DNA from 2 places in the Simiaoa sp. genome. Region 2 is predicted to be linked to the other one. Evidence: a T-box and tRNA genes for the amino acid it is inferred to sense, from the RefSeq annotation. Region 2 holds a T-box; the other holds one or more tRNA genes.

Region 1 (16,780 bases), on a different contig from region 2:
GTCTTTAAACTATGAGCAGAACGAAAATGACATCCTGAATAAATTATTGCCGGAATATAGACAGCATTCTGTACAAAGAAAAAGCAATCCAGAAGCAGTTACAGGACACATTGGAGAAAGTGAAGCTGAGTAACGAGATCATTTCCTCCATCGCCAGAACTTACCAGTATATTTCACGGATCGATATTCAGGCAGATTATTTCGAAGAGATCAATAACCGGGATACCGAGCATCTGAAGTTCACGAAATCGGGAAAGCTGTCGGAAAGCAATGAAAAGGTATGCAGACAATACGTGGCGGAGGAGTATCAGGAGGCATTTTTCAAATTTGTGGATCTGAAGACCCTGCCGGAACGCATGAAGAATGAAGAGACGTTAGTCCTAGAATACCGGATGAAGGATGGCGACTGGCACAGACTCCGTTTTGTGGAAAAAAAGAGAGACGAAAACGGTGTACTGACCCATGTGCTCTGCCTGATCCGCAGCATCAGCGATACCAAGAAGTGGGAACATGAACTGATGTATCAGGTGGAGGAAGCCAGGAAGGCAGCAGCTTTGAAGGCCCGTTTCCTGTCAAATATGAGTCATGATATCCGGACACCCATGAATGGCATTATCGGCACGCTGAATCTGGCAAACCGTTATCCGGATGATCTGGAGGTACAGAGAAAGTGCCGGGAACAGATCATGACTTCATCGAAGTATCTGGTCTCTATCGTGAATGATATTCTGGATATGAACAAACTGGAGTCGGGAGGTGTAGTGGAACAGGAGATTCCGTTTAATCTGGCAGAACTGCTGAACCGGGTTAACCTCGGCAAGCAGAAGCAGGCGGCAGAAAAGAATGTGGAATATATTGTTGACTGGGAACAGAGTGATATCCGCCATATGGATCTGGCAGGGAATCCAATCTATGTGGAGAGACTGCTGACCAATATTTCTGATAATGCGGTTAAATTTACCGGACCGGGCGGCAGTGTACGTGTCTGGTGTGCAGAAAAATATGCGGACGAGGAGCGGGTAGTCTATGAATTCGGCTGTGCCGATACTGGTATCGGCATGAGTGAAACCTTTCTGGAACATGCTTTTGAACCGTTCACGCAGGAGAATGAGACCAGCAGATCCAGGTACGAAGGCACAGGACTGGGACTTGCCATTGCAAAGAAAATCGTGGACAGGCTGGATGGAGACATTGCCATAGAGAGTAAAAAAGGCGTCGGAACTACTGTGACCATGACACTTCCGTTCAAAATCGGGGAACCGGTGGAGAAGGAGAAGAACGTAAACTATGAGGAAATCCCGGTGGAAGGTCTGCGGGCGCTGTTAGCAGAGGACAATGAACTCAACATGGAGATCACAAAATTCATGCTGGAGGATTACGGGATCCACGTAGAGTGCGCTGCAGACGGAGAAGAGGCGGTACAAAAGTTCAAAAATCTGAGCTGGGATATTACGATGTGATCTTCATGGACATTATGATGCCGAAGCTAAATGGCTGGGATGCCACCCGCAGGATCCGGTCCATGAAACGGTCGGATGCCGGAAATGTCCCCATCATTGCCATGAGCGCCAATGCCTTTGCGGAAGACATTATCAACAGCCGATGGATGAAAAGAAGCTGTTGGAAACAGTGAAGGAATGCATTATGTTCCGGGACCATTCCTGAAGAAACAGCATAGAAACAGCCTAGAAAAGGGCAGAGGATATCCTCTGTCCTTTTCCTATATTAGGATGACTTATCGTGCAACATTACGTACTGAAAATGGTGGGACAACCGGATATAATAGCTACAAAGACAGGAGTTTTTTCTGTGAAGCATGTGGCCTACATTATGGAAAGGAGAAAAATTATGATTTCATTTATATTGTGTCTGTTGCTGTTAACCATTTTATTCGGAATCGCATATAAGATTACCGGGGCAATTTTAAAGGCCTGTGTGTGGCTGCTGATCCTGTTGCCCATCGGCCTCATCCTGTCGGGCGTGGGAGTGATCTTCTGCTGTACAATCATTTTAATACCGGTAGGGATCGGAATTATCAAGGCCGGGATCTGGATGATATTGCCGGGGTAAAGAAATAAAATGATAACAGACTGCCTGATGTGTGGTAAAATAAAGTTATCGCATATCAGGCAGTTTCATTATTATTGATATATAGTATTGATAAATCAGGAAAGGTGATGGCATATGGAGATCAAAAGTATACTGATCAAAGATACAACGAGAGAAGAGCGGATCCGCATTATACAGGAGGGTTTGAACCAGTGCGGTGGAGCCTGTGACTTCTGCAACGGTTGTGATAATCTGGGCGGTGGTTCCGTGGATACATTTTATGAACCGTACATTAACGGGGAGAAGGAACTGCGGCAGTTGAATGAGGAATACAGAAGCAACATGGGACTGGTGAGATAGGAGACGGGCTATGTTTTTCATACCGTGTATTAAGTGGAATAAGCACTATTATGTGCGGACAAGCTGCTGTAATACGCTGTATGAACTGGATCCGGAGATGGGAAAGGCCATTGCCCGGGGAGAGCAGGTACTGATTCGCCCGGAGCATTTGCAGAGAATTTCAAAAGTGACCTATGGGTATAACTATAAACATTGCAATTACTGTGGGTATGAGACAGCAGAAAATTTTGAGTATTGCCCAAAGTGCGGTAAGAAATTTTAAAAGCGAGAGGGGACGTGAATCTGTCTCGATTTCAAAAGGGAGTGTTACTCACAAGGACCATTGTCTTTCCAGGCACCTTTCCATTTTGGTTTTTCTGTGGAACGTTTTGGTAGATTCATAGTGTTCATCAGGCGGTCCACTCTGCCGAGACTGATGTTTATGCCATAATCACGTTCTAATACACGACGGATCTTGTAAGCACCAAGAGAGTTATCGTAATCAGTATAGATTTGTAAAAGGTGCTTACGAATCAACGGATTTTCTTTTGTACGAGGTGCTAAATCTGAATAAAAGTGCTTGTAATAAGTACTGCGATTTATGCGAAGAACTCGACAAAGAGTTTTGATATCGTATTGATGACGCAGCTTATGCACGGCATCTAATCGTTGCTTGAGTGTGGCGTGAATATGGCAATCGCTTTTTTTAGTATTTGGTTTTCTTCTTCCAGCTGAGCCATACGTTTTTGAAGCTCTTTCACCTGCTTTGCAGTAAGAACTTCACCGTCATCAGTTTCAACAGTTGAATACTGTTTGACCCATCTGGAAAGAGCAGTTTGAGATACGCCGTACTCTTTGATAAGAGAGGCCTGAGTTTTACCATTGTGGTAAAGCTCAACGAGGGTTCGTTTGAAATCCTCATCGTAATGTTGTTTTGTGGACATAAAAGATACCTCCTTTTGGTGTCTATGTTAATAGTAAGTCTATTTAACCAATGTGTCCACTTTTATAAGTATAATGCAGGTAGTACACATGATAAGAATTGCTGTTTGTGATGATGAAAATGTAATTGTGAATCAGATAGAGCATATAATTTCTGAAGTATGCAAGCGGGAAAGCATTCCCGTGAATATTGATGTTTTTTACAGTGGTAGGGAACTCAAAAGGCAGGTTACATCAGGAACAAAGTATGACATCATCTTTTTGGATATTCAGATGAAGGGTGGCGATGGCATCACTGCGGCTGAAAATATACGGAAGGTGGATGATAATGTACTTCTGATTTATGTATCAGGCTATGATAAATATATGATGGAATTGTTCCGGTTGGATGTATTTGGATTTATAAAGAAACCAATCGATGAGGAGATATTGACAAAGACATTTCTGGAAACTTATCAGAGAGTCTGCAGTAAAATGGTCTATTTTACCTTTTCTTATAAGCATGAAGAATATAAAATTCTATGTAAAGAGATTTTATACTTTGAAAGCAATGTCAGGAAAGTTACAATATATACGCAAAACGGGGAGCATTACACATTTAACGGGAAACTGTCAGAGATAGAACAAAAAATGTCAGATGGAAAAATACCTTTTTTGAGAGTACATCAGTCTTATCTGGTAAATTATTATTTGATTAGATCAAGGACAAAAATAGAAATAACGTTGGTAAATGGGAAGAAACTGCCTATAAGCGAAGAACGGCAGAAATACTTTAACCAACAATACAGCCATTTTCTGGGAGGGGAAATCAATGTATAATCAAATAGAAGATATTCTATTAAATATTTCTATTGTTATCGCAACCGTATGGATTGTAAAAAGATTTTGGGGAAGCTTTTTTGAAGAAAAGCAGAATAGTATACTTTCTGTTTCTCTGTGGATTGTTTATTGCATATTCCAATTTTTCTTTGGTTATCATAATGGGCGCCTGCAAATTTTTGCAACCATTCTGAACATTTTACTGATTCTGTCCATAGCGATGGTTGCCTACCAAAGCCGTGGAAAGGAAAAATACTTTTTATTGGCTACATTCTATGCAGGCTGGTCGTTGATTGAGGTCTTTGTCTTTTCCCTAATCAATAGCTTTGACATAGGGGAAAGCCAGCAAAGGGATATTATTGGGTTGGTATTATCGAACATCCTGATGATCCTTTCTGTATATGCACTGTCGATGGTGGCAGAAAAAAGAAAGGAGAGTCCGGTACCGGGAAAATATTATTTTTTTCTCCTGTTGGTGCCAGTGGGAAGCATAGTCATTGCAATCAATGAATTTTGCTCAGAAGGAAAGTCCTTTTTTGCTGTTATCACTATCAGCATTCTTATCTTATTTAATGTCATTATTTTTGAATTGTATGTAAAAATAAATAAAGTTTTTGCTTATGAAAAAGAACATACAGTTTATGCCCAGCAATTTGATATGATCGAAAAAATTACGGTATCGCAAAAAAAGATGTTGGAGGAATTTTATGAGGACAGGCACAATCTGCTGAATAAACTTATTGTTTTAAAAAACAGCGTTGAAAACAGTGATAAAGAGTCTGTAATCAGAAACCTGAATCAGATTATCAAAAACAGCAATATTTCCGAAAACATTTCCAATACCGGCAACAGTACCATTGATTGTCTGATTAATTTCAAATATGCCGTTGCTAAGGAATACGGGATTACATTTCAGTTAAAAATATTTATTCCAGAGGAGCTTTCCATGGAACCATGTGATATTGGCATAGCACTGGGAAATGCACTGGATAATGCAATAGAAGCTGTCCGGGACTGCAGGCAGCACCAAAAGGTGATAGAAATATCCATGGGAGTGAAAAAGCAGGCGCTGGTCATGCTGATAAAGAATCCATATGAGCATGTCTTAAAAAACGACAGAAGCGGAAAATATCAATCCACAAAAACAGAAAGCGGCAGACATGGATATGGATTAAATTCCATAGCAAGAATTGCAGAAAAGTACCAGGGCGAAATTCTAGTGGAAGCACAGGATTCTGTATTTTGCCTGACCGTTGTTATGAATTTGCCGGAAAATTGACAGCTATTGCCGTATTTTTGACATATTAGGGATTATTTTGAGGGGAATATGATACCTGACTTTGGGAGTTGAATCTTAAAATATGGTGCTAAGCCACGGATTAAAACCTGTGGCTTAGCATTTTTTCTGATGTCTCCGTCGTTTAAAAAGTAGGAACTTAACGGCAGGCCGATAAGTGCTGAAAATTCTTTTATAAATTTAGAACCCCGTGCAAGGTTGATATACTTTCGGTCTGATATTTTACAACTCGGAACTCATGGATAAAATTAAAGATATCCTAAAGACGGATGACCGTTGTCATGAATCTACTGGAAAATTGACAGCTATTGCCGTATTTTTGACATATTAGTGATTATCTTGCGGGGAATATGATATGATTACAAAAATAGTTCATTAAGGGGGTATACATAATGAAGAAAAATGAAAAGAAAACTGTATTAGCAAAAGCATTAACATCCGTTGCTGATGGAATGTTATCAAAAGCTGCAAACAGCAGATGTGCACTCATATACCATCAGCCTAAACAGCCGGAAGAAGTGAGGAAATTCAGGAAAAACAAATAAATGAGAAAAGTAGCAAAGTTGTTGACAGATTATGTTATCAAAAAGAGCATGGTTGATGAAGCAGATCGGGAAGTCTATGAATATGGATTTGTCATAACCTTGGAAGTTGGGTTATTTTTGGTTGCAAGCTTGTTCATCGCACTGAAACTCGATATGGTCTTAGAAGGGATATTTTTCTTTGTGATTTTCTCACCATTGCGTTCCTATGCAGGTGGTTTGCATTTGGAAAAATTCTGGATATGCTTTGTTTTGTCATGCTTAACATATATTACTACTCTGCTTGTAGTTAAGAATCTCTGTTTACATGAATTTGTTTCACTTATTGTATTATTCGCCCTGGAAGTATTTGTGTATGTGTTATATCCAGTTGAGAACAGAAACAGGGAGATAAACGAAGAAGAGAACAAGTGTTTTAAAATAAAGCTGATGAAATATTTATGCTTGGATTTTTTTATCGGAATAGTTTGCACTATATTTGAAAAGGATAGCTACTTCTTGGAGCTAAATATAATATTTTTAATAGTTGTAATCACAATGCTGATAGGGAAATGCAGAAATCATTTGAAAAATGTATGTAAAAGCTATGTTCCAGGAAAAGGTCTCTGGTAGCTGGGTCAATGTGGAATCATGGGAAGATTCGAGCAATACCATAACAGCATCTGGCTTGGAAATATATCTGGTTTCCAGAGGTACATATCGAGTTACAATGACGTGTAGTGTTAATGGAGAAATTAAAACGGCAACATCGGCAGAAAAGAATTATCAGTTTGTAGAAAAATGTAATGTGTATTGCAGGTGGGGAAATCTGCTTTGCAACTATGGATGGGAGTGGTGCCCATGAAGAGTCTATAATGGCGAGAAATTTGAGAAGTGAAACGGAGGAGATTTTGAATGAAAATATTGACAAAAGTTATGGATTTACTTGCATTATCGGTTATCTTGTCTTTTATGATTTTGATGTTTTCAGGATGCCAGATGGCTTCCGGTACTCTTTCCGAAAAGGAAATTACTGTGTTTAACACAGAATTTTTCAATGGTGACATAACGAACATGAACAATATGCTGTTATCCAGCGAGTATAGTCAACCAGATGAAATTAACTTGTTTGAGTTATTTTATAATGGCGTTGGAGGAGCGTTTGGCGAAGTATCGGAGGATGAACTGTCAATGCTGACAGAGTTATGTAGTGATGCCCCGTATTTGGATATCATAAAAATCACAGCAAATGAAATGGATGCTTTTTTGCAGGAAAAAATGGGAATAAGTCTGGCGGAGACAAAAAAGACAGGCTTGGACAGTTTCTATTATTTGGAGCAATATGACAGTTACTATCTGATTATGGGAGACTCGAATTTTGATTGGTGTATGGTTACTTCCGGAACTTGGGAGTCAAATAACAAACTCATACTGAAATACGAAAAAGAGTATGAGGGGGGGCAATGGGTGGTCATTTTACAAAAGACGGATGATGGTTATTTGTTTATTTCTAACCAGAAGGCAGATTAAACAAGTTCAGACGAGAAAGAGAGGTATTTTATGAAGAGAAAAGAGGAAGCAATGAAAAAGTATATTGCGAGTTTTTAAGCTATTTGTATGATCTTTGTTATGGTTCCGATTTTGCCCGCAGAGGCGGCTGGCCTGGAAGATACAGAAAGGGTGGAGATACTTGAGTTGGTAGAAAGCTACATGGATAGTCGGGAAACAGCAGTCATGACCGGGGACACGGAAAGCTTGAGAACAGTGGCTGTCAACGGCATCGTGAACGATGAAAATGCTCACAGAATTACATTGTCCGAAAATAACGTCAGCGTTTCTGATATGTCTTTTCAAATTTCTGGGATTGACATAGAGGATACAATAACTTTTGTGACATTATATGAGAGCATGGAATATGTAGATGACGGTGTTGTGAAGACTGCAGACATTGAACACAACCTGACTATCATGTACGATGAGGCATATGATGTAGCCAAAGTAGTGTCTGACAGTTATAGGGAGACTGTGTCAGGATTCCAATCCTGTTCTTATGTTTCTGAAGAAATTCAAGCTGTTAGTGAAGCGTTATACAGCTTGAATTCCATAAATACTGATTATTGTGCTGAAATTGTCAGAGTTGCAGAATCCCAGGTTGGGTATAAAGAAAAGGCTTCCAATTCAGACTTGGATAGTTTCACAGCGAACGCCGGTTCTGCAAACTACACCAAATATGGTCAATGGTATGGGCTTAACCCCGCAGCATGGTGTGCAATATTTGTTAGTTGGTGCGCAAGTGAAGCGGGCGTATCAACATCCGTTATTCCTAAGTATTCTTCCTGCTCGACAGGAATGAAGAATTTCAAAGACATGGATTGTTTTTATTACAGTTCTGCTTATAACGGAAGCTATACACCTGAGGTCGGCGATATTTTCTTTACGGGCACGAGTACAACATCTAGTAGCCACACTGGCATTGTAGTTGAGGTGTCAAGCACACAGATTACTGTTGTGGATGGAAACTGGAGTGATAAGGTTTCGAGACATACGTACAATTTAACAGATAGCAGTCTTATAGGATTTGCAAGCCCGATTTATTAAACATAAATATTTGACATTAAAGTAGCACAAGGAGAAAGAACTTGGTTATATTGAGCAGATTATAAAAGGTAATGTAAACCGAATTATGAAAAAATCGTATTCCTTTCCATTGGGGTGAACGATTATATTTTGCTTACGAAAGCCCCGTCAAGGTTGAATTTAACGGCTTTCAGTCCGGTCTTGACTGATCTTCCGATGCAAAATTTTTGGTCACCCAAGCCAAAGAAAGGGGAGGTAAAGGCACAGCCTTGGAACACTTGATTTTACTGGAGTTGGGGTGATTTTGAGCGTATAAAGTTGACACTACCTATAAAAAATGGGAGGGTGAAATATGAAGAAAAGAATAATATCTTTGGCAATTGCTGTTATGTTCGGATGCTCTATTTATACTTCTGCTATTACTACATATGCAGAAGAAGCATGTGGAGAAACGGATACTGTGAGCAAGGGAACTTTACTTTATGAGACAGAGGTAATAACACAAAAAGATTATGACGAAGGATTCCAAAATTATGCCCTTTCTGCAGCAACAGTAGACTTGGCAGTAAGTATGCACACTTTTTCCAACAATAATTTGGCAAATGTTGTCGGTGTTGTAAGAGATTATGATACAGAAGCCTTTATTCCAAATGCTACAATTTCTGTAGATGGGGAAGTTGCGGTCATTACGGGTGAAGATGGACGTTTTCAAATAAAAAATCTCCCTTCAGGAACATACGATTGGGAAATAAATGCAGCAGGGTATTTTGCGGCAAATTATAGTAATTATGATGTTGACAGTGCGGATGGAACTACAATTTTTACATTCTATATAAATGATGGCTTTTCTGTTTCGCAGGATAGAGAAGAAATAATGCATGATATAGGAGGACAAACTGTACTGCCTTCTATTATAGATAGAGGAAATTTTGCAACATCATCTGTTGCCAGAGCAATGAGTTCTGTTCCGGATGTAAGCAATTCTATTGCGGTTTACTATAATAATCAAACAAAAACTGTTGATAGAGAGACATATATCTATACTGTATTATCTTCGGAACTTTACGGAAAAAGTTATTACACTGGTAAAGGACTAACTTCAACACAGGTTAGTGAATTGTATGAAGCACAGGCAGTGGCGGCAAACACCTTCTTAGAGTATGCGCTGAGTGTTTATTCGAATCATTCGGGTAAAGATTATAAGGTTTGCTCATCTTCTTGTTGTCAGGTATATGATCCTACTAAGGTTACCGAGGAGGCAATAGATGCAACGGCAAATATTTTTTATACTTCTGGAGGTAAATCTAAAACGGATATTGTAATGTATAAACCATCATCTACAACTTATGATTATATTTGGGGTGCCTTTTTCTCAAGCTGTAGTGGTAATGGAACAAAAGATCATTCTACGCATCCTGCTTTGAAAGCTGTAAGTTGCACAGATATTGCAACTGGTGCGGGAGGACATCGTTACGGGCTATGTCAAATGGGTGCCGCATTGCGTGCAAAAAATGGTGATTCCGCATCGAATATTTTGTTGTATTATTACACTGATTGCAGGATCATATCCTGCACATTAAAATAGAAAATGTGCCAGAAAGAGATTAAGACGAGTATGGGTAAGATGAAAAATAAGGTTTTGCCGGTCTCTGTTCTTGTGTTGTTTATGCTGATGTGCATCAATGCGTGTGGAATATCGAAATCCAGGGATAGTGCTGATATGGTCTCAGAGCTTAATAACAGGATTATAGAAAAGGTAGCAGAGAATTACGAAGAAGGTAACATCAGTGCATTAGATATTGTTATAGTTCGGATTGATTTTGGTTCTTTCTCGCAAGATAATGCCAGTGAAATATTCGTGTTATGCAAGATTTTGAATACCCCTCATGTTGCAGGATTGGATAAAACGGTGGGTATCCTTTTAGATGCTGATTCATTAGAAATGGTAGCATATAAGGAGTTTGCGGCTGATAAAGTAGTTATAAACTGTATTCAAGCGAGTGACGGACAAAGCAGAATATTGGTATCAAAAACCACAACATATCAAGGAATATCAACACAGGAAATTCAGCTTTTAGCTGTCGAAGGCAGTCAATGGGTAGAAATTCCGATAGATGCGCTAAAGATCATTGGAGATGAATCTTTTTATTATATGGATATAGTAGATGATTTGATTATTGTGGCATCTGAGGATAAATTGATAAGTTCTGAAGAAATCGTAGCAGTATTAAAGTGGAACCCTGAGACAGAGCAGTTTGTTTTGGAACAGTAACGGGTTTGGCGGTGTGCAAGTCCAAATTATTAAATAACAATGTGCATAAAGAAAAGCGGAAATCTGGCTATATTAGATGAAATCACCATGACCACTAATTCCTTTGTCTATCAGAATGCTGAAAGCGGTGATGCTAAAGTTTAATTTTTATTTAAAACCGTATTTTCCAAAGAGGGAAGAAGTTCGGCAACCGTAACTTTTTCCACGGAGTCAGCTTTCGTACCTTTTGTTTTAGGCTTCTTAACCCTGGTTTTAAGAGGAGAAAACCGGCGCATTTTAAACTCTGGTTTAACCATTATCACCGTCAGAAATCCAGAAGTAAACAAAAGTAAACATATTATTTGATACTTTGAGAAATCAAAAAAATCGGAAACGCTGTATTTATCAGCATTTCCGACCCTTTTAACCTAATAGCGAGAGGGGGATTCGAACCCTCGACACTGCGGGTATGAACCGCATGCTCTAGCCAACTGAGCTATCTCGCCATATGACCAACCGAAGTTGGAATGGAACCTATAGGGCTCGAACCTATGACCCTCTGCTTGTAAGGCAGATGCTCTCCCAGCTGAGCTAAGATTCCATTTCGTTGCTCTCGCAACCGACCTGTTCAGTATACAATGCGTGTCCCACTTTGTCAACACGTTTTTTGATATTTTTGTAAAAATTTTGTATGCAATTAGAACAATAATAGCAAAAAGCAGGAAATTACAGGGCTTTCTTTACACTGATAGCCTTCATGGGGCACATTTCCTGACAACAGAAGCAGGAGATGCAGCCTTTTCTCTTGAATTTCGCCTTGCGATTTTCGATTCTGATGACATGTGCCGGACAGCTTTCCGCACATTTTCCGCATCCCACGCATTTCTCCGGGGTCAGCTGCGGATAGGATTTCAACAGTCGGGAAGCCACGAACATGAAAGGCTTGCGTAAAAATTTCGGCACACCGTTGGTAAAATCTAATTTTATGGTATCCGGCTTCTGAAAAGGAGATAAGCCTTCCGGAACCGGATCTCCCACAAGCGCCAACTCCTTAGGGCGAGCCAGACCTTTTTCCAGTGCCTGACGCAGCATGACGATCTCTGTAGGTTCTAATCCCATAAGTTTTGCGGCGAAGCAGTCCTGGGTATAGAAATCTTTTGCCGCCAGCAGCATATGCAAAGGATGCGAAGTGCCGCCGGTGGGACCGTTACCCTCCATGGCATCAATGGCGTCAATGACGGTGAGATTGGGAGCTACGGTCTGAGCCAGTTCTAAGAGCATGTTGGAGAAATCTTCGATCTCCGGCCAGCGGTAGTGCATCTGGGGCTTTTCCAGACCGGGGATGGTGCCGAAGAGATTCTTGATGCCGCCGGAATAACCGGTCATGGCATGGGTCTTCAGCTTACAGATATTAATGATATAGTCAGCTTCCACGATGGGAGTGATCAGGTGGAAACTGTGATTTTTAAATCCTGCCGGACAGTTTACGGTCTGTGCGGAAAAGTCCATGTTCAGTTCTGCACTTTCGCCCAGAGTATCCATGCCGCATACGTGATACACATGCTTCATGGATTCGGCATTGTAGAGACCACCGGAGCTTTCCGCAATGGTGATGTGCTGAATGCCCTGCTCCCGGAGCCACCGGATCACTGCTTTTACCACCAGCGGATGCGTGGTGGCGGGAAAATCCGGGGATTTTGCCATGACGAGGTTAGGCTTGATGACGATCTTCATCTCCGGGCGTAAATCTGCGGCGATGTGCAGCGCCTCCATGCTTTTGCAGATGGCGGGATAGATCAGTTCTTCGTTATATTCCGGTACGATATGTAATGTCTGTATCATAAAATCTCCATTCTGCCGCCGGACGGCATAAATAGTAATGCGAAATTTAGTTTATTCTGCTTCGGAAGCATTACTTTTATTATATGGTAAACGAAATCGCTTGTTTTTTCAATGCTTCCGTGCTATACTACGAAATGTTGTTGAGATTTGATGGAAGAAATCAGAAGCGCATCGCAATGATTTCTTTTTTTGTGCAACAATTCAGAACCAGGGTGATTTTCGCAAAGATACGATCTTGCGAATGCAGTTTGGATTGTTGAAGTTAATTTAAAGGAGTATTTTGTGAGTTATTTTTTGGAAAATGAAGAAGTGAACGAAGAAGTTGAAGAAGTAAAGGAGCAGGACGGTATCGCATCGATCGAACCGTTGTTAGATAACCGTATTGTCCGTGCAATCCGGGAGATGGGGTTTGAGAAACTGTCTCCGATCCAGGAGCAGGCAATTCCTTATTTATTACAGGGGGAGGACATCATCGGACAGGCCCAGACCGGTACGGGCAAGACGGCTGCATTCGGCATTCCGGCGATCCAGCACATCAATCCGGATGTGAAGAAGTTACAGACCATTATCTTATGCCCCACCAGAGAACTGGCGATCCAGGCAGCGGAAGAACTGCGGAAGATCGCAAAATACATGCATGGCATCAAGGTGCTGCCGGTCTACGGCGGACAGGATATCAGCCGTCAGATCGCGGGACTGCGGGGCGTGCAGATCATCGTGGGAACCCCGGGACGTGTCATGGACCATATGCGTAGACGCACCATTAAGCTGGATCTGGTGAACATGGTGGTACTGGATGAAGCGGATGAGATGCTCAACATGGGCTTCCGAGAGGATATGGAGCTGATCCTTGGACAGATCCCCGGCGAGCACCAGACCGCGCTGTTCTCCGCAACCATGCCGAAGCCGATCCTGGAGATCACAGACCGTTTCCAGAACGATGCAAAATTAGTAAAGGTGGCAGCGCAGGAGCTGACCATTCCCCTGGTATCCCAGAAATTCTACCGCGTGAAAAACCAGGACAAGGATGCCGCCTGCGTAAGACTGTTAGAGTATTATCAGCCGAAGCTGACCCTGATCTTCTGTAATACGAAGAAAAAGGTGGACGAGCTGTCGGATTTATTAAAGGAGCAGGGCTTCCAGGCAGAAGGACTGCATGGAGACCTGTCCCAGGCGCAGCGTGATGCGGTCATGAAGCGTTTCCGTAATGGTGGCACCAGTATCCTGATCGCTACGGATGTGGCAGCCAGAGGTATTGATGTGGATGATGTGGAAGCTGTCATCAATTACGATATTCCGCAGGATATCGAGTATTATGTGCACCGTATCGGCAGAACCGGCCGTGCCGGCAGAAAGGGCAGATCCTTCACTTTTGCCAACAGCAGGGAGATCTACAAGATCCGCGAGATCGAGAGAGTCTGCCATACCACCATCACGGAGAAAAAGCTTCCCGGAGCTGCGAAGGTGCTGAAAGCGAAAGCAGACAAATATCTGAACAGGGCATGGGAACTGCATGAGCATGAAGACATCGAGCTGATGAAGAGTTTTTTACAGCGGAAGATGGAAGAGGAGGGCTGTGATGCACTGGAGCTGGCAGCTGCCATGCTGAAATTACAGGTCGGTGACAAGGGCGAGGAGATCGCCGCAGATGAATATACAAAGCGTGGCAATCGCTTCGGGGACAGAGGCCGGTCCGGCAGAGGCGATGGTGAAGGTCGCAGCTTCAGTAGAGGAGACGGAAGACGGAGATTCGGCCGTGAAGACGGGGAGCGCAGAAGATTCGTCCGCGGTGACAGAGACCGCAGAGAGGATGGAAGCACCGGCTCCGGTGAGGGTAGAAGACACCGCAGAAGTGACAGCCGTGAAGACGGAAGAAAATGGAACGACCATGACAGAAAAAACGCAGATCGTAAGCCCTCCGCAGAGAGAGCAGAGAGAGAAGCAAAAAAGCGAAAGAAACGGGAAGAGCCGGGCATCGGTAACAGCTTCCCTAAAAGGAAACGATCTTAATTAAATGATAAAACTTGTAGATTTGCCGCAAAAGCCGCAGTTGTGCTTTTGCGGCAAATCGTGTATAGTTAGGGAAGAATGCATAGGCACTAACAGAAAGGTCTGCGGTATGAAAACACTGAAAAAACAGATACCATATATTTTGCTGGGAGCGACGCTTCTGCTCCTGCTTAGCCTAAATATCATCAGTCAGGATCACTGGCTGGATTCCGATATGGCGGCGGAGATGATCTTTTCCCGGATCCTATCCGAAGAGCACCACATTTTTTCCACGACAAACTGGTATTATTCCACGGAATTCCGCGTGTTGTATACACAGCTGATCATGGGGTCGCTGTTTCGCATCTGCAGCAACTGGCATGTGATCCGTACGATCACGAACCTGGTATTTTACGGGTTGATGCTGGCTTCCTATTATTATTTTATGAAGCCGTTAAAAGTATCCCGCGGACTTACCGTGTTAAGCTCCTGCCTGCTGCTGCTGCCTTTTTCCGAGACCATGATGACGCATATGCAGATGGGCAATACCTACATGTCCCATGTGATCCTGGTGCTGTGGTTCTTCGGTATGTATCTGCGGTTGTGCAGCGGAGAATATAGTGCAAAACGTAAGGTCAGCCTGTGGATATTCTATGTGTTGCTTGCTATTGTTTGTGGAATGTCCGGCGTGCGTTACCTGCTGGCATTACAGTGCCCTCTGGTACTGACTTCCTTTTTCTACCTGCTGGGTGGTGAGGAATTTCAGAGCTTCCGCGGAGAGATGACAAAGGAGCATTTCCGCTCTTTACTTTCTACGGACAGGATGCGATATTTTCTGTATAGTCTGGCGGGGGCATTTTTCGCGGTAGCGGGCTATGGCATCAATGTAGTGTTCATCAGTCACAAATACGTATTCCAGACCTATGGTGCCACGAATTTCATCGCATTGTATCACGGTGTGTTATTTGACCGGATCCAGAATGCGGTGGGGTGCCTGTTGATGCTTTTTGGCTATATTCCGGATAAGGGCTTTTTATCCCTGCGGGGTGTTGTGACGATGGCAGCCTTCGTGATGCTTGGCATCTGCGGATACGTTACGGTCAAAAGCGGGAAAATGCAGCGTGTCACGGGATTTCGAAGTCTGATCACACTGTTTTTAAAGGTCAGCTTTGTACTGAATTTATTTGTTTTCATATTTACCACCAGTACCATGGTGCCGCGGTATTATATCACGATCTTCATTTTCGCCCTGCCGGTATTGTGTTTTTATCTGGAAGAGGAAAAAATGCCCTTTGACAGATTTGCGGTGACGGCACTGCTTACTATCTGCCTGATCCTCGGAACGGGGAAAACGGTGATGTCTTTCCTGACGGTGGACAAGAACGAGACGAAGCGTCCTGTGGCACAGTTCCTTGCGGAGAACGGGTATGATTTCGGCTTCGCTACTTATAATAATGCCAATATCATCACGGAGCTTACGAATGGTGAAGTGGAGATCGGCAACATCGGAGATCCCGAGCACCTTGAGTATTTTAAGTGGTCTTCGCCCATGAAATATTATGAGGATGGGTATCATACCGGGGAGACATTCCTGCTGTTGACTGCGGAGGAGTGTGCGGAATATGCAGAGGCTCCGGCATTGAAGCAGGGCGAAAAGATATATGAGGACGGCAGTTATACCGTCTATGTATTCGACAGCACGGAGAATCTGATGAACTGTGCTGTGGCGAGATAATAATGACAGAGATTTCGCATATTGCGGACGATATTGGCACTCGGCACTGGCCGCAACGGGACAGTCGGTACTTTTTGAAAAAGGATAACGTCTGCGGAAAGGTTGTAAGTATGAGAATCGGAATGGGATATGACGTACACCGTCTGGTGGAGGGAAGAGACCTCATCATCGGCGGTGTGAAAATACCTTATGAAAAAGGACTTCTGGGACATTCGGATGCGGATGTCCTGCTCCATGCGATCATGGATGCGCTGTTGGGAGCAGCGGCGCTGGGGGACATCGGGAAACATTTCCCGGATACAGATCCAGCATACAAGGGTATTTCTTCCATAAAATTGCTGGAAAAAGTGGGTGAGCTGCTGGAAGAAAATCATGTGTTTATCGAAAATATTGATGCGACGATCATTGCACAGGCACCG
Region 2 (16,780 bases):
AAACATCAGGGTCTTCATCTTCCTATTGTATATAATACCGGAAGTTACGAATCGGTGGATGCACTACGGAACTTGGAGGGGCTTGTGGATATCTATCTCCCGGATCTGAAATATCTGTCTGCGGAATTATCCGCTGCTTATTCTCATGCTCCTGATTACTTTGAGATCGCTTGTGCTGCCATTGCGGAAATGTACCGGCAGGTAGGGGATCCTGTCATCTGCGCGGATACCGGTCTGATGCAGCGGGGAATTATTGTCCGCCATCTGCTGCTTCCGGGACAGACGAAGGATTCTAAGAAGATCCTGCGCTATCTCCACGAAACCTACGGGGAGCATATCTATATCAGCATCATGAATCAGTATACACCTCTGCCGCAGGTAGCAGATATCGAAGCATTGAATCGCACCGTGACACCGGAAGAATATGACCGTGTACTGCGATTTGCAAAGCGGATCGGCATCGAGCAGGGATTTCGCCAGGAAGGCTCTGCCGCCAGTGAAAGTTTCATTCCGGAATTTGATGAGCGGGGTCTGTGATCCTCTCACAGCTCCACCGAGATCAAATAATATCCGAAATCCCCGTCCCATGCCGGTTCCCTGGCACCTTCAAAGCTTTCAAAGCCGAACATTCCGGCGACCTGTTTTTCCCTCTCATAAAAATTCCCCGGAACCCCTATGTAATATTTTACCTCACCAGAGTTCTCCTGCCGCATTAGCAGTAAATGTCTGTAATTATAATAGCCGTGCAGTAAAAAGCTGTTATGCGTCATCTGATAACAGCGCTCCCGCAACACTACGAAATCCTCCGGCCCCACGGAGAGAAATTCCCTGGCATCCCGGAAGGGATGAATGTGTGGGTAAATACTGCTTAACTGCTCCCATTTGGTATCCTTCATGTGCAGAGTGTGTTCCACCGCGGCAACGGATTCCTTTGCCGTTTGCGCTTGCCGTTTTCCTGTCTCCATGGGAATGGCTGCTTCCGCCGTTACCTCTGCTTTCTTCTCTATCTGCTTCGGTTCTTCGCTTTTCATCGCGTTTTCCGACTTTGGCACAGATTTCTTTTTGGTATCTCCGGTTCCTCCGAATTTCCCGGCAATGACACAATTTCGTTCCAACGGAATCCGTATTCCAATTATTTTCCCCCATTCTTTTTCATACGGAATCCTTTTTTTGCAGAAAGCTCTCCCCCGATTTGTCATTATTTCGCACAGTTGCTGTTCTCCGCTTTCCCGTTGCAAATACAGTGGTATCTCATTACCGGACACGCTTTCCTGTTCATTCAGCTGCACAGTCAGAATTTCTTCTTTACCCAGGCTTTCCAGTCTCGCATACCCCGCACTTCGGATCCTCTGCCCGTTTTCCTGTAATTCCAGATAACTGATCTGTTTCCGATATGACATAAAAATCCCCCCGCATAAAGTATTCTAATTATCTTTATGCAGGGGGTTGTCCTTAATATTCCTTCATATTAATATTTTCATTTCTCTTAGAAGAAAAGATACACTCCGGCTAAAGTTCCTACATAAAAAAGGATATTTGCGGGAATTGTAAATTTCCATGTGTCTTTAATAGTATATCCGCTGGCTCCGTAACACATAGCTGCTTCACCGGAAGAACAAGGCAATGCGCAGGCACATTTTACTGCCACGTCGATTGCAAGCACTGCGGGAACAGGATTTAAACCGGCTGCCAATGCTGTTGTAACTGCTACAGGAATCAGTGAATACATTGTTGCATTGTTACTCATAAAGTTTGTAACTACAACTGCAATACCACTAAAGATAGCAACAAGGCTAAATTGTGTCATATTTCCACCGAACAGGGAAATAATAGTATGTCCTATAATTTCACCGGCACCTGTGGAAGAGAGCGCACTGGTCAATGTAAAGATACCTGCCAGCATGAAAATCAGGTCCACTGTAATTCCCTTTTTTACATCCTCAACGGTAATAACCTTTGTAAATACCAAAAATACTGCGCATACTGCAGGTCCAATATAAAGAAGGTTTCCTGTAAACTGATTAAAGATCATCAGTAATAGCATAACTACGAACGTAACATAGGTAATAATTTCATTCCGTTTCGACATTTTGGGTTGTTCTTTATTCCTATCCTCGTTTGTTTCTACCGCAATCGTATCCAGTTTCTTATGAGGCAGTAATTTATAACAGGAAATTGTATATATTGCCAATAAAATGCCGGGAACCAGGCCCGCAAGCATTGGGTCAAACATTCCAATACTATACTGTTCTCCTGCCGACTCCAGGAATCCGTCTAAAATCGCGAACTGCCCTGCACCGATTCCAAAAGGAATTCTGCCGTTCCACAAAGTTGTCAATGCTGCTGCCGGCAGAATAACTCTTGCTGCATTCACTTCGCCTTCATCATTTAAATTACGTGCCATCATAATAATGATTGCAAGTAATGCAGGTCCCGGCATAAACGTTGCCAAAACAATAATTGCGATCACAAAGATCAGCATCAATTTGATTCCAGATTTACCATCCTGCATTTTCATGAGGTTTTTCTGCAATCTACCGATAAAACTCGTCCTAGCCAAAGCATTCGTTACTACAAACGCACCGGCTAACATAACTACGAAAGGGTTACAGAATCCTGAAAATGCGGTCGGTACATCCAATACTCCCACAACTCCCAGAATAATACAGCATGTCATGGTAATCAGACCAAATGGCCATTTATTAGCCACAAATGCTGCTATCATCAATATTAATACGGCTATTACAATATATGCATCCATCTTTTTTCCTCCCGATTATAATCCTGCTACACGCCCTGCTGATTGCAACGGCAGCCATTCATGAATTGCTTTACGAATCTGTGGATCCCAAAAATCAAAATTATGTATTCCTTCTCCTGTAGAAAATACATGTTCATATCCTATCTTTTCCAGATACTCATGATACTTACAATTTCCCTCGTAGAGGAAATCTCCGGTTCCCACTGCCAGGTAAAGTTTTGTTCTGACTTTTTCACTCTTCATAGCTTTATCCGCAAGATCATACAAGTCATCTGCACTTCCCTGTCCGTGTTCACTGTTTACAAATGCATGCGACCATACCGTAAACTCTTCTTTATCTATCAAATTTTCTATAGGATCCGTTACTGCCGACAATCCAATTGTATACCCATAAATTTCCGGGTGCGCCAGTCCCAATCTTACTGCACCGGTTCCTCCCATGGATAAGCCACCTATAAAAGTGTCTTCTCGCTTTTTCGATACCGGAAACATCCACTGAATTACTTGTGGAAGTTCCTGTGTGATATAAGTTTCATAGTCCTTCCCAGCATCTGTATCCCGGTAGAATGAATTTTCGCCGTATGGCATAACCACTGCTAGATTATGATTACGGGCATAATCTTCAATTCTGGTAAATCTCTGCCAGTCTCCTTCATCCCCAAAGGTTCCATGGAGCAGATAAAGTACCGGAAAATCTTTATGTGTCTCATAATACGTTGTAAAATCATGTTTCCTCTTGGTTGCTCCGTTTTGGTCCGGTAGCAATGACGGTAAAAACACATTAACATTGGTTCTTGTCTTCAATGCTGCCGAATAAATTTTTAATTGAATTGATGCCATAAAAATACCTTCCCTTCTTTTGTTTTATTATTCCATGTATGCACCTTTCATAGGAGATACCGCATGTTCCGTATATTGCTTCATAATACCTTTGGTATATTTTGCAGACTTTGGTCTCCAGTTTTCTTTTCTTTTTTTCAAAATATGTTCGATTTCCTCTGCGCTTCTTTTCTCTCCCTGAATTCCAACAATTTCTATTTTTCTTTGTTCGATGCTGATGTGAATGAGGTCTCCCTCCTCCACAAGCGCAATTGGGCCACCCACCGCAGCCTCCGGACTGACATGCCCTATTACAGGTCCTCTGGAAGCACCCGAGAAACGTCCATCTGTAATCAGTGCAATGCTGGAAGCCAACTCCGGATCAGAGCAAATGGCCTCTCCTGTATAAAACATTTCAGGCATTCCACTTCCTTTGGGTCCCTCATAACGTATAAACACTGCTTCTCCCGGATGAATTTTACCTTTCAGAACTGCATCAATACATTCTTCTTCACTGTCAAAGGGTCTCGCCAAAAGCGTTGCTTCAAACATTTCCTTAGGACACGCTGTATGTTTGATCACGCATCCTTCCGGCGCCAGATTTCCATGTAAAATTGCAATACTTCCGTTCACTCCTTTGGCATGGTTAAAATCATGAATGATCTCCGTTCTTTCGATTTTTCTTCCTAGCAGATTTGCATGTTGCTGTAATAATTCCTCGCAATGCTCATAGAAACCACTTTGTTTTAACTCTTCCAGATTTTCGCCAAGCGTTTTTCCTGTCACAGTCATTACATCCAGATGCAGCATTTCCTTAATCTCTTCCATAACTCGAGGCACTCCGCCCGCATAATAGAAATACTGGGCAGGCCAGTCGCCGGAAGGTCGAATATTCAGTAAATAATGGGCATTTCTATGCATTCTGTCAAAAGTTTCCGCATCGATTGTATAGCCGAATTCATGTGCAATTGCAGGAAGATGCATGGTTGCATTTGTGGATCCGCTGATGGCTGCATGTACCATTATTGCATTTTCGAAGCTCTTCCTTGTTACAATATTTTCTGCTGTGATTCCTTGCCTGATAAGTTCCATAAGCTGTTTTCCGGCATCATATGCCGCCTGTTGCAATTCCGGCGCTGTCGCCGGCATCAATGCCGTACCCGGCAGCATCAATCCTAAAGCCTCAGCCATTATCTGCATTGTAGATGCTGTTCCCATGAAAGAGCATGCTCCACAGCTTGGACATGCATGCTGCTTATAATAGTCCAACTGTTCCTTCGGTATTTCTCCCCGTTTCTCCTGTGCGTCAAATTTTCCTATCTGCTCTAATGTTAATAGCTCATTTATGGCACATGCAGGATCTTTTTCTACATATTTATCTGGGATATGATGTGCCTCCATAACACCACCTGTTACAACGATTGAACTCATCGTCTTTAATCTTCCGACTGCCATCAGCATAGCTGGCATTGACTTGTCACAACTGGCTATATACATCCCACCATCAAAGCCACTGGCATTACCATGCACTTCTATCATGTTCGTCATCATATCACGATGTGCCAATGAAAAATTTATTCCATCATGTCCCTGTGCTATACCATCACAAATATCTGTTACAAAGTACCTTGCCGCTTTTCCGCCGTTGTCATTAACTGCCTGTACTCCTTTATCCATCAGTTTATTCAGGTGTACACTTCCAGGGTGGCTGTCCCCAAAAGAACTCTCTACCAGAATTTGAGGTTTCCCAAGATCTTCTGCACTCCATCCCATTCCCATTCTAAGAGGATCATTTTCCGGAGCAAGTGCTCTTACTTTCTGACTGTGTAATTCCATCTCTGTTCTCCTTCCTTACATCAAGTTGTCACACAGCTTTTATGGTTTTAGTATAAATCCCAAAAGCCATCCTATCAAGTTGTTACAAATACGTTCTACTTTTTGACGATTTTTTCTATTTTATTCATGATTTTGTTCTTTATTTTTGAATATTTTATCCAAAAAATTGTTGTGACTAACTGTTTCCTATGTTTTCTTTCAAAAGTTGTCTGACTAATTTTAATCATAAAAAAAGAACACAGTATCAATTACCGTGTTCCTTTGCTTTGATTTCTTTGATAAGATTTCGATTATACGCTATATGCATAGTCATTGCAGTCCGTGCTCCGATAGGGTCGTGTTCTGCAATAGCATCCGTAATTGCTCTGTGAGTTGTAATAGTTTCTTCTGTAAGCTGTTTATGCGTTACATTTACAAACATAAGAACTGCTGTTTCGATAATAGAAATCAATTGTTCTACAACCTTGTTTTTACTGCATCTTGCAATATACGTATGGAAATCTATGTCCTCATGGATGTATGGTTCTCCCCGCCGGATCTTTTCCTCTACGAGATTGCATTTCGTAATAAGTCTGCTAACTTCCTCTGGTGTAGCACTATATGCTGCCAGTTCCGCAATACCTGGTTCCAGAATAAGTCTCAGGTCTACCAGATCCATTGCCAGTGAAACTTTATCTTCTATGTCACGCAGATTGAGCGGATCCAAATCTTTTGGCATTATCTCTCTGACATAAGTTCCTGATCCCCGTTTTGTTTCCAGTACTCCACGGGATACTAGAATTTTAACAGCCTCCCGGACGGTACTCCTACCCACACCAAACATATTTGCCATCTCAAATTCATTCGGCAGGCGTTCACCTGGGGATAACCCCCGCTGTGTCACGTACTCATATATTTGTTCTTCAATTTGTTCCGCAAGCAGGGTGTTCCGAATTCCTGTGAGTTCATTCATATCGCACTATCTCTTAATATTCCTGGATATCCAGATATTTCATGTAATTAACGACCATCAATGCGATCTTGAAGGTCAATGCATCATCAAAGCTGCGCAGGTCCAGTCCGGTGCTCTTCTGGATCTTCTCAATACGATACACCAATGTATTGCGGTGTACGAACAGCTGTCTGGAAGTCTCCGACACATTCAGATTGTTCTCAAAGAACTTGTTCAATGTATTCAATGTCTCTTCGTCCAGATCGTAAGGTACATTGTCACCGAAAATCTCTTCGATGAAGATCTTGCACAGATTCACCGGCAGCTGATAGATCAGCCGTCCGATGCCCAGCGTGCTGTACGCAATTACTTTCTTCTCTGCATAGAAGATCTTGCCTACATCCAGTGCCATCTTAGCTTCCTTGTAAGATTTGGAGACATCCTTCAGTTCCTGTACCACAGTACCGTAAGCCACCTTAACATCCAGCAAAGCTTCCGCATTCATCATTGCTACGATAGTCTCTGCCAGTTCGTGCAATGCCTGCGGCGTTGTAGTATTCTCTACCGACTTGATCAGGATCAGGCTGGATTCGTCTACCGCAGTCACATAATCTCCCGCCTGAGGAGAGAACATGCTCTTAAGCACTTCCGATACAATACCATCCTTCTCATCCTTGGTCTCAATGAGGTATACCGCTCTCGGGCAGCTGACTTCCACATGAAGCTTCTTCGCTCTGTTGTAAATATCTACCAACAATAAATTGTCCAACAACAGATTCTGGAAGAAATTGTTCCGATCAAAACGTTCCTTATAGGCAATGACCAGGTTCTGAATCTGGCTGACTGCAATCTTGCCTACCATATATACGTCATCTGTCATCCCACGGGCAACCAGCACATATAACAGTTCTGCCTCATCACGGATCTTCAGAAGATGATGCACTCCGATCACCTGACTGTCCGCAGGAGATGCTGCGAATCCGCTGATCAGGTCCGTCGTGATGTCATCTCTCTCCATGGTAGATGCCACAACAGATCCGTTCAGATCATAGACTCCGAGGTCTACTTTCGTAATTGCTTTTAATTCATCAATGCTTGTCTGTATAATCTGGCCTGTAATCATATTGTCCACGCCTTTCTGTAATATTCCATATCCGTTTGCTCTACTCATAGATAAAAAGCTCCCTCTGCAGACAGTCTTGCTTTTTATCTATGATCACGCTATATGATCTCGGGGTCAAAAGCCCCCGACTGTGATGCCTACGTATTGTTCCGCGCTACGCACTCCCACAATCCTTCCCCTCTATTCGCATATCGTGGGATTATCATCACTATATATGCTTAGTATAAAGGATTTGCGCATCCGGTGCAAGCAAAAAGCAGAAAAAAAGCCCTGTCTGCAATTACAGACAGGGCTTTGAAATCTCTTATGGAGTTTAAGACTAGTTGGTAATAACCTGCTCGGTCTCTTTGTCGAATACGTGGATCTTCTCAACATCCAGAGCAAACTTAACGGTATCGCCAGGTCTTGCAGTAGTACGAGAATCTACTCTTGCGGTCATAGGGAACTCGTCAAGATCGAAGTACAGATATACTTCTGCACCAAGTAACTCGTAAACCTTGATGGTAGAGGTAAATACGCTCTGAGGAGAGGTCTCGATGTACATCTCGGAATCATATACATCCTCAGGACGGATACCGAAAGTAACAACCTTTCCATCATAACCGCCATCGATCAGCTTCTTGGACTTAGCGGGAGGAAGGGGAATGCTGTGACCTGCGATTACCAGGTTAGCTACGTCGCCTTCTACCTTAACAGTAGCATCTAAGAAGTTCATCTGCGGAGATCCCATGAATCCTGCTACGAACAGGTTGCAAGGCTTCTCATACAGGTTCTGAGGAGTATCTACCTGCTGGATAACGCCGTCCTTCATAACAACGATTCTGGTACCAAGGGTCATAGCCTCGGTCTGGTCATGTGTAACGTAGATGATGGTGGTGCCCAGTCTCTGATGCAGCTTAGCGATCTCGATACGCATCTGTACACGCAGCTTAGCATCCAGGTTGGACAGAGGCTCATCCATCAGGAATACCTTAGGGTTACGAACGATTGCACGTCCCATAGCAACACGCTGTCTCTGACCACCGGACAGAGCCTTGGGCTTACGATCAAGCAGCGGAGTCAGATCCAGGATCTTAGCTGCTTCCTTAACCATCTTATCGATCTGATCCTTGGGAACTTTTCTCAGCTTCAGACCAAATGCCATGTTGTCATATACGGACATATGAGGATACAGAGCATAGTTCTGGAATACCATTGCGATATCTCTATCCTTAGGCTCTACATCGTTAACTACTCTGTCACCGATCTTCAGTTCACCGGAGGAGATATCCTCCAGACCTGCGATCATACGAAGAGTGGTGGACTTACCACATCCGGAAGGACCTACGAAAATGATGAACTCCTGATCTGCGATCTCAAGGTTGAAATCCTTAACAGCTTCAAAACCGTTAGGATATACTTTGCAGACATTCTTTAAAGATAAACTTGCCATTTGAAAATACTCCTTTCATATTTACAATGTTACTTTCTCTCATTGTGAAACGATATGTCTCGTTTGAATCTGAAATCAGTATATCGAAATTCACAAAAATGTGCCATACCACTATTTCACAAAGATTTTGAATCATATTGTATGAATTGCTTATAAACTTTTCTTTTTTTGAAAATGCTTGTCAGATTGAACAAATCTGTTTCTATTTCTTGGACATTTTCCACAAGCGGGCCTCTACGTTGTCTCTTTTTCCGGCTTTTTGTAGAACGTAAGCTGATTCTTGCCATGTCTTTTTGACACATATAACGCATTATCCGCGGATTTGTACAGATTTTCAAAGGTTCTGCCGTCTCCGGGGAACACTGCTGCTCCCACGCTGGCTGTAACAGAATACTTCACATATTCTCCGACTTCAAACTGGTGGAAAAACTGCTCGATCTTCTTCCCTTCCCGTTCGATCATGGTAATATCACGGATGTCCTTGAGAAATACCATGAACTCATCACCACCGGTACGGCCCACAATATCCGTTGCACGGAACATGGACTGCAGGCGCACTGCCAGGTTCCGGAGTACTTCATCTCCGAAGGCATGTCCCATGGTGTCGTTGATCTTCTTGAAATTATCTACATCCAAAACAAACAATACCCCCTGCTTATCCGGATATTGCTCCATATATTCACGGATCTTACGCTCTGTGGCCATCTTGTTGTTCAGATCGGTCAGCAGATCGGTATCTGCCTTGTCCTCCAGGACTTTACTGTGTTCCGAGGCCTTTATGCGTACCAGTACATTGATCACCGTGATCACAATCAGGGCTGCTGCGATCGATATGCTGATCTTGACGATCAGATCCACGATAGGTTCGCGGAAGGACTGCCGGATACCGGACAGATAGGATTCATCAATGCCTACCACCAGATTCCATTCTGTGTCCGCAATGGGGAAATGACAGAGAATCTTACCTACGCCATTCTCATTGACATGCAGTATCCCATTGTCGCCCTTCTGCTGTTGTCTGTCAAACAGTGTCCAGCTTCCAAGGCTCTCCGCTATCCCCTTTAAGGAATTCCAGAAATCGTTTTTAAGAATAGTGGTCTGATCTGTGGCACCATAGCTTGCCATAATACTACCGTTACGATTGACCAGAGAGAAAAATGCCTTATCTCCGTATACGGAATTCTCAAAGAAATCTGACATCTCTGCCGGCTCCATATAACTGAGCAGGTATCCGTTCACATTTCCGGGATTTGTAATAGGGCATACATAGATGAAGGCTGACTGTCCGTTGATCCCATCCGTTTTGGTAAATAGATAATGTGGTGTTTCGCCAAGGATACTGTCATAATAATTCAGCTCTGTCATATCGATCTGCCGTCTGTCATTCAGAAAGCCCGTACCGTTGGTTGCGCAGTATACAACCATGTATGCATCACTGGCCTTCATCAGTGTATCCAGCTTCTCATTCAGAAACGCATCACTTCTGTCCGGGCGGCTCGCCATGATCGACGCAACCGCATCCGTGATATTTTCCAAAGCTTTCAGCCTATCCTCTACCCCGGCAGCATAATAAAGTCCGATTTGTTCCGCCTGATCGTCCACCACTGTCTGTATTGCTGTGTCCATCTGATTATTAAAGTCATATATGCTCAAGACCAGTGCAATGACTAACAATACACATGGCAGAACCCATTGAAGGAAATTTTCCCATATTTTTCTCTTCTGCATACTCTGAACACCTCTTATCTGCTGTCTTTAGAGTCTCCGCCATCAGGCCCCGGCCCGGCAGATAACCTTGCTACTTATCCTCTATCTTAATGCTTTCATCGATCTCATCATGAAATACTCTTTCATCCTCTTCCGGTGATACTTCCGGTGCCGGCTCCTGTTCTGACAGAAGCTGGTCTTCCAGTTTCTGGAAAAACTTATTATACAGCATTGCGGACGCATATGCCGGCAGAGAAAAGCCAAACAGGAAGATGATCGGTATCAGTCGTAAAGACACCAGATATATGATCAGCGGGAAAAATGCCATCACAAACATCACAACTGTCTTGGGCAGCTGCAGAATGCTCATAATAAAAGCATTTCTGATGGTTCCCATGATCGTATTGTCAAATTTGGCAAGTACCGGGAATACATATAGTGCCGTACAGATCACAAGTACTGCCGCAGCCATGATCAGAATCACCAGTACACTGCTGAACTGTATTCCGGATTTGGTAATAATGTAATAATCTCCACCCAGCACTGCTGCTATCAGCAGGATCAGCAGCCAGATCAGCGTTGCCTGACGGAAATTAGTCTTAAATGATTTGAAAAAGCTTCTGGTAATATAGCTTTCCTCATTGCGCACGATCTTCAGTGCCACATAGTGCATGGAAGTGAATGCAGCTCCCGCCGTGACAATGGGAATACAGCAGATCAAAGTCAGAATATTCAGCCACATCAGGTCTGCCATTTTATTGAGTACATTCATTAACGGGCTATCCAGGTCAAAAATCTTCATTTACGTCATATCCTTTTCTGTGTTTTATAAAAATTTCTCCATCGGTGTTACGCGGATCCCCGAAAAAGCTTCCTCTGCATGTACTGCATGAAATCCAAGCTTTCGATAGAAATCCACGGCATATGGAGCTGCCTTCAGCGACATATACCGTTCCCCCGCCTCTTTTTTCAGATATTCGCACATTCTTCCCATCAGACTCCGTCCAACACCTCTGTGATGATATTCTTCGTCCACGAAAAGAAGCGACAAATGATTGTAGTTCCGCACAGAAGCCGCTCCGATGATCCTGGCGCCATCCAAAGCCACCATCATCTGATATCTCCCCTGCCGGAACGACTTATAGAGGTGTTCATCCGTAATGAATTCATGGAAATTACGGATTCCCTCCTCTGTATAATCCACCGCCTCATATTTCAAAAAAGTCTTCCAGATCATATGCATGGCAGGGATCCAGTCTTTGTCCTCTGCCCATCTGATCTCGTAGCTATTCGCCATATCTGCCATACTGCACCGTCTCTCCGATTCAGGATCAGGGACTCCTCTGTTCTCAGGCGATCCCCGGGACTTCCTTGCAGATCCACTGCCAGATGTCCTCCATCGCTGTCTCTGCATCGTCTTCATTCAGGAGTTCATGTCTGTCATTTTCGTACAGCTTCACGGTAATGTTCTTCACTCCGGCTCTCTTCAGAGAGTTACATGCCTTATGAACACCCTTACCGTAATCTCCCACGGGGTCTTCCGCTCCGGATACCATAAGAATCGGCAGGTTCTGGGGAACCTTTTCCAGATTCTCCTGCTTCTGCAATCTACGGATCAATTCAAACAGAGTCTGAAAACCGTTCACGGTAAAGGTAAATCCGCACATTCCGTCTGCGATATAGCGGTCCACATTCTCCGTATTCCGGCTGAGCCAGTCGCTGGAAGTTCTGGGAGAATCAATTCGTTTGTTATAGCCTCCGAAGGCAGCCTTGTCAATAAAATGACTGACATGCTTCGAACCGCAGAACAGCTTCTGCATTCCCGCCATGGCTTTTGAGGCAAAAATCAGCCCCGCCGGCTGCATTCCCGTACCTACGATGACTGCACCGTCGATTCCGCTGCCGTAACGGCACAGATAGTTCCTCACAATAAAAGATCCCATGCTGTGTCCCAGAATAATATAAGGCACCTGCGGATATTGTTCTTCCGTGATCTTCTTCAGACGATGTACATCCCGGACTACTACCGTCGCAGGATCCTGCTCGCAGAAGTAACCGAAAGTTCCACCCTCTGAAACAGATTTTCCATGTCCCAGATGATCTTCACCGGTGACAAGGATTCCTCTGTCCGTAAGATATTTTGCCAGTTCTTCATAGCGTTCCACGTATTCTGCCATTCCGTGTACTACCTGCACAACAGCTTTTACCTTACCGTCATCGGGTGTATAACGTACTGCATGGATACGGTTCTCGCCATCCCGGGAGTCAAAGTAGAATTCTTCTTTGATCATAAGACCTCCTTGATTGCAGAAAATCATAGGACGCATAAAACAAATGTCAATTTACAGCCATATGCTTCCGCGTCCTATTCATTATATATCATTTTATATAAAATTTTAAGTCCTATATTGCTTTTTTTGTAAAATAGTAACTATTACATCCCCGTTGTTCATGGTTGAACTGTTTTAGCAGATCTCTGCTCCTGCCGGCATATTTTTCTCAGGGGTTACCAAAGCGAGGTTGCCTTCGGCGTCTTCTGCGCACAGAATCATGCCCTCGGACAATACTCCTGCCAGTTTCGCGGGCTTCAGATTCACCAGTACCATAACCTTTTTGCCTACCATTTCCTCGGGGCTGTAATGAGCCTTAATGCCGGAGACGATCTGACGTACCTGACTGCCGATCTTCACCTGGCTGCACAGAAGCTTCTTGGACTTAGGCACTGCCTCACAGGAGATGATCTCACCTACCTGGAACTGCATTTTCGCGAAATCGTCATATTCGATCTCTGCCTTGGGCTCGATATCAATGGCTTCCTGCTCTGCTTTTTCGGCTTCTGCATTTGCTTCTTGTGCTTCATGTTCCGCTGCTGCCTTGATCATGGCTTCTTCCAGCTCTGCCTCTTTTTTCGCTACCTCCTTCATATCCAGACGTGCGAAGAGGATTTCGGGCTGGTCGGTTACTTTGCTGCCGCTCTCATACAGACCGAACTGCTCCAGCTGGTCAAAGTCTCGCAGGGAGGTATTCAGCTGTTTTGCAATTTTCTCAGCTGTCTCGGGCATGTAGGGCTCTAACAGGGAAGCTCCGATGATGATGCCTTCCACCAGATTATACAGTACGGTTGCCAGGCGGTCTGCCTTGGCTTCGTCCTTCGCCAGTACCCAGGGCTCCGTCTCGTCGATATATTTGTTGCAGCGTTTGAAAATACCGAAGATCTCGGTCAGGGCATCTGCCACACGCAGTTCTTCCATCTTTGCCACAACTTTTGCATAGGTACCGGTCACGGTCTGCTTCAGATCCGCATCCACTGTCGCATCGTTCTCGGTCAGCTGAACGTTTTTATTCTCTACCACACCACCAAAGTATTTGTTGCTCATGGAGATGGTACGATTCACCAGGTTGCCCAGGGTGTTGGCCAGGTCGGAATTGGTACGCTCTGCCACCAGCTCCCAGGTCAGGTTACCGTCGTTTTCAAAGGGCATTTCATGCAGTACATAGTAACGCACCGCATCCACGCCGAAATAATCTACCAGATCATCCGCATAGACCACATTTCCTTTGGATTTACTCATCTTGCCGCCGCCCATGAGAAGCCAGGGATGTCCGAATACCTGCTTCGGCAGAGGCTCGCCCAGTGCCATCAGGAAAATAGGCCAGTAGATGGTATGGAACCGGATGATATCCTTACCGATCAGATGCAGGTCTGCGGGCCACAGCTTCTTGTACTGCTCGGTGCTGTTGCCGTCTGCATCGTAGCCGATACCGGTGATGTAGTTGGTCAGCGCATCCAGCCATACATAGATGACATGCTTGGGATCGAAAGTCACCGGAATACCCCAGGTAAAGGAAGTACGGGATACGCACAGATCCTGTAAGCCGGGAAGCAGGAAGTTGTTCATCATCTCGTTCTTGCGGGATACGGGCTGAATGAACTCGGGATGCTCATTAATGTGCTTGATCAGTCTGTCCGCATACTTGCTCATACGGAAGAAGTAAGCCTCCTCCTTGGCAGGCTTTACCACACCGCCGCAGTCCGGGCACTTGCCGTCTACCAGCTGGGACTCCGTCCAGAAAGACTCACAGGGAGTACAGTACATTCCCTCATAGGCCCCCTTGTAAATATCACCCTGATCATAGAGACGTTTGAATATCTTCTGTACCTGCTTCTCATGATCCTCATCGGTAGTACGGATGAACTTATCATAAGAAATATTTAACAGGTCGCACAGTCCGCGGATCACACCGGCGATCTTGTCCACATGCTCCTTGGGTGTGATACCGGCTGCCTCTGCCTTCAGTTCGATCTTCTGACCGTGCTCATCGGTACCGGTCTGGAAGAAAACATCATAACCTTCTTTTCTCTTGAAACGCGCAATGCTGTCAGCCAGTACGATCTCGTAGTTATTACCGATATGAGGCTTGGCGGACGTATAGGCAATGGCAGTTGTAAGATAATATTTTCCTTTGCTTTCCATAAATCTGATTCTCCTTTTCTTAAAAATAAAAGCCCGTCTCCTGAAAGAACATGAAGTTCTTCAAGAAGACGAGCATAATCTCGTGTTACCACTTCTCTTCGTCTGTACCTCACAGCACAGACCTCTTCGGGTCCGTAACCCTATCCGCTGTAACAGGCGGATCCTGTCGCAGCCTTGCTTCTACCGTTCCTGTTCTGTTCCGGTATCCGTTCGGTGCGCCGCTCAGAAGCCATCTTCTCTATCTGTCCGTTCCATTCCTCTCAGCCATACGGAATGTTCTCTGTAAAACTTCTATGATAAATACTCTCTTCCTCATTGCATTTGCGTATTCTTACAGTAGCACAGGAAATCCGGACTGTCAATGCAGTTTTGTCTCATTACTGCTCATTGCAGTTATTCTTTTTCCCCCAGTATCAAAACAGAATATGCCGGAAGCGTGACCGCAGTTCCTTCGCGTTTGGCGCTCTCCTCTCCGGTATAAAGCTCTCCAAGCAGTACCATATCCTCTGCTGCGGTATCTCCAACGGTAAGTCCGGTCAGATCCACACTTGCAGACTCCGCAGAGGTATTTCCCAACAGTAATAAAGTATTGTCTTCATAGCTTCTTGTCAATGCAAAGCATTGCTCGCCGGAATACTGCTCCAGATAAGTGGTGTTGCCTCTGGCAATAGCGGGATTCTGGTTCCGGATACGGATCGCCTGCTTTACATAATTGTAAATGGAATCCGGATCCTCCTGCTGCTCTTCCAGACTGTCGAATTTCATCTGAAAATCTTCCATATCCGCAGGTCCCTTGCACATGCCTTCCGCTTTGTCATCCTTGCTCCAGTACATGGGAGCCCGCTTATTCTCATCCTTGCCGGAACCCTTCATCCCCAGTTCCTCCCCATAGTAAAGGAAGGCGTTTCCGCCGGACAACAGATTCAGGGCATTGCCAAGCTTCGTCTGTGCCTCACTGTTTTCCCCGGCATAGTAGCCTGTGCTCCGCCCCATATCATGATTCGTGTAAAAAGGGGCATTGATGTAATCCGGATTGTATTGCGCATACATAGCCTGCTCCGCTTCCAGATTCTTTGCATAGGATGCCGCGGATGCCTTGCCGTTTACCACATTTGCGATGATTCCGGACTTGTCAGCGAAGGTAAAATCAAACATGCTGTCCACGCCGCTCGCGTAATATTGCGCATAGGTATTCTGATCTGTCCAACATTCACACACCAGATAATTCTCCGGGTCCTTGCCATGGACATAATCGGCAAACCAGCTTAAAATCTCGACATTGTCTTCCACAGAGCCGGTGACGTATTCCTTCACCGCATCCAGGCGGAAACCATCCACGCCCATATCCAGCCAGAAGTCCGCCACCTGCTCAAATTCCCGGCGCACCGCTTCGTTCTGCAGATCCAGATCCGGCATGCCGTCCCAGAATCTTGCTTCATAATACCAGTCTGTCCCATTTACCTGCGCATATCCGCTCTGGGCTTCCCTTGAAAAATGGTAATAATCTACATAAGGACATTCTGAGGGGTCAGGCTGTGCTCCCTCCGGCAGATTTTTCAGATACTCCGTTGCCTGTAAAAACCATGGATGCCTGCTGGAAGAATGGTTCATCGCCAGATCCAGGATCACACGGATCCCACGGTCATGGCAGGCTGTCAGCAGCTTCTGAAAATCATCCAGAGTACCATACTGCGGA

What was found. The T-box of region 2 lies ahead of metG (methionine--tRNA ligase). A T-box ahead of a tRNA ligase gene usually reads a tRNA of that ligase, here a tRNA-Met.
Region 1: it encodes a tRNA-Met, which carries the amino acid that the T-box ahead of metG (methionine--tRNA ligase) is inferred to sense. The anticodon was not compared.

Annotation. Positions count from the first base shown of each region.
Region 1 is NZ_JBOKRY010000010.1:46,324-63,103, reverse strand. Features, by position in the region: gene ACTRDR_RS05910 (hypothetical protein) at 1-133, shown strand, start outside; gene ACTRDR_RS05905 (ATP-binding response regulator) at 120-1,460, shown strand; gene ACTRDR_RS05900 (response regulator) at 1,466-1,633, shown strand; gene ACTRDR_RS05895 (hypothetical protein) at 1,849-2,070, shown strand; gene ACTRDR_RS05890 (hypothetical protein) at 2,185-2,409, shown strand; gene ACTRDR_RS05885 (zinc-ribbon domain-containing protein) at 2,420-2,671, shown strand; gene ACTRDR_RS05880 (IS3 family transposase) at 2,716-3,045, opposite strand; gene ACTRDR_RS05875 (IS3 family transposase) at 3,051-3,332, opposite strand; gene ACTRDR_RS05870 (LytR/AlgR family response regulator transcription factor) at 3,421-4,149, shown strand; gene ACTRDR_RS05865 (sensor histidine kinase) at 4,142-5,428, shown strand; partial or broken gene ACTRDR_RS05860 (IS1634 family transposase) at 5,529-5,705, opposite strand; gene ACTRDR_RS05855 (cyclic lactone autoinducer peptide) at 5,839-5,991, shown strand; gene ACTRDR_RS05850 (accessory gene regulator B family protein) at 5,992-6,600, shown strand; gene ACTRDR_RS05845 (hypothetical protein) at 6,883-7,497, shown strand; gene ACTRDR_RS05840 (CHAP domain-containing protein) at 7,585-8,565, shown strand; gene ACTRDR_RS05835 (carboxypeptidase regulatory-like domain-containing protein) at 8,897-10,129, shown strand; gene ACTRDR_RS05830 (hypothetical protein) at 10,160-10,816, shown strand; tRNA gene ACTRDR_RS05825 (tRNA-Met) at 11,228-11,301, opposite strand; tRNA gene ACTRDR_RS05820 (tRNA-Val) at 11,324-11,396, opposite strand; gene ACTRDR_RS05815 (DUF362 domain-containing protein) at 11,522-12,637, opposite strand; gene ACTRDR_RS05810 (DEAD/DEAH box helicase) at 12,920-14,647, shown strand; gene ACTRDR_RS05805 (hypothetical protein) at 14,757-16,361, shown strand; gene ispF (2-C-methyl-D-erythritol 2,4-cyclodiphosphate synthase) at 16,472-16,780, shown strand, end outside.
Region 2 is NZ_JBOKRY010000029.1:8,323-25,102, forward strand. Features, by position in the region: gene ACTRDR_RS10460 (radical SAM protein) at 1-537, shown strand, start outside; gene ACTRDR_RS10465 (DUF6128 domain-containing protein) at 543-1,400, opposite strand; gene ACTRDR_RS10470 (SLC13 family permease) at 1,487-2,761, opposite strand; gene ACTRDR_RS10475 (alpha/beta hydrolase-fold protein) at 2,777-3,601, opposite strand; gene ilvD (dihydroxy-acid dehydratase domain-containing protein) at 3,629-5,416, opposite strand; gene ACTRDR_RS10485 (FadR/GntR family transcriptional regulator) at 5,661-6,368, opposite strand; gene ACTRDR_RS10490 (helix-turn-helix domain-containing protein) at 6,382-7,470, opposite strand; partial or broken gene ACTRDR_RS10495 (hypothetical protein) at 7,573-7,768, shown strand; gene ACTRDR_RS10500 (ABC transporter ATP-binding protein) at 7,790-8,902, opposite strand; gene ACTRDR_RS10505 (diguanylate cyclase domain-containing protein) at 9,137-10,630, opposite strand; gene ACTRDR_RS10510 (YesL family protein) at 10,701-11,411, opposite strand; gene ACTRDR_RS10515 (GNAT family N-acetyltransferase) at 11,436-11,915, opposite strand; gene ACTRDR_RS10520 (alpha/beta fold hydrolase) at 11,959-12,900, opposite strand; gene metG (methionine--tRNA ligase) at 13,075-15,084, opposite strand; T-box leader at 15,146-15,409, opposite strand; gene ACTRDR_RS10530 (alpha-amylase family glycosyl hydrolase) at 15,478-16,780, opposite strand, start outside.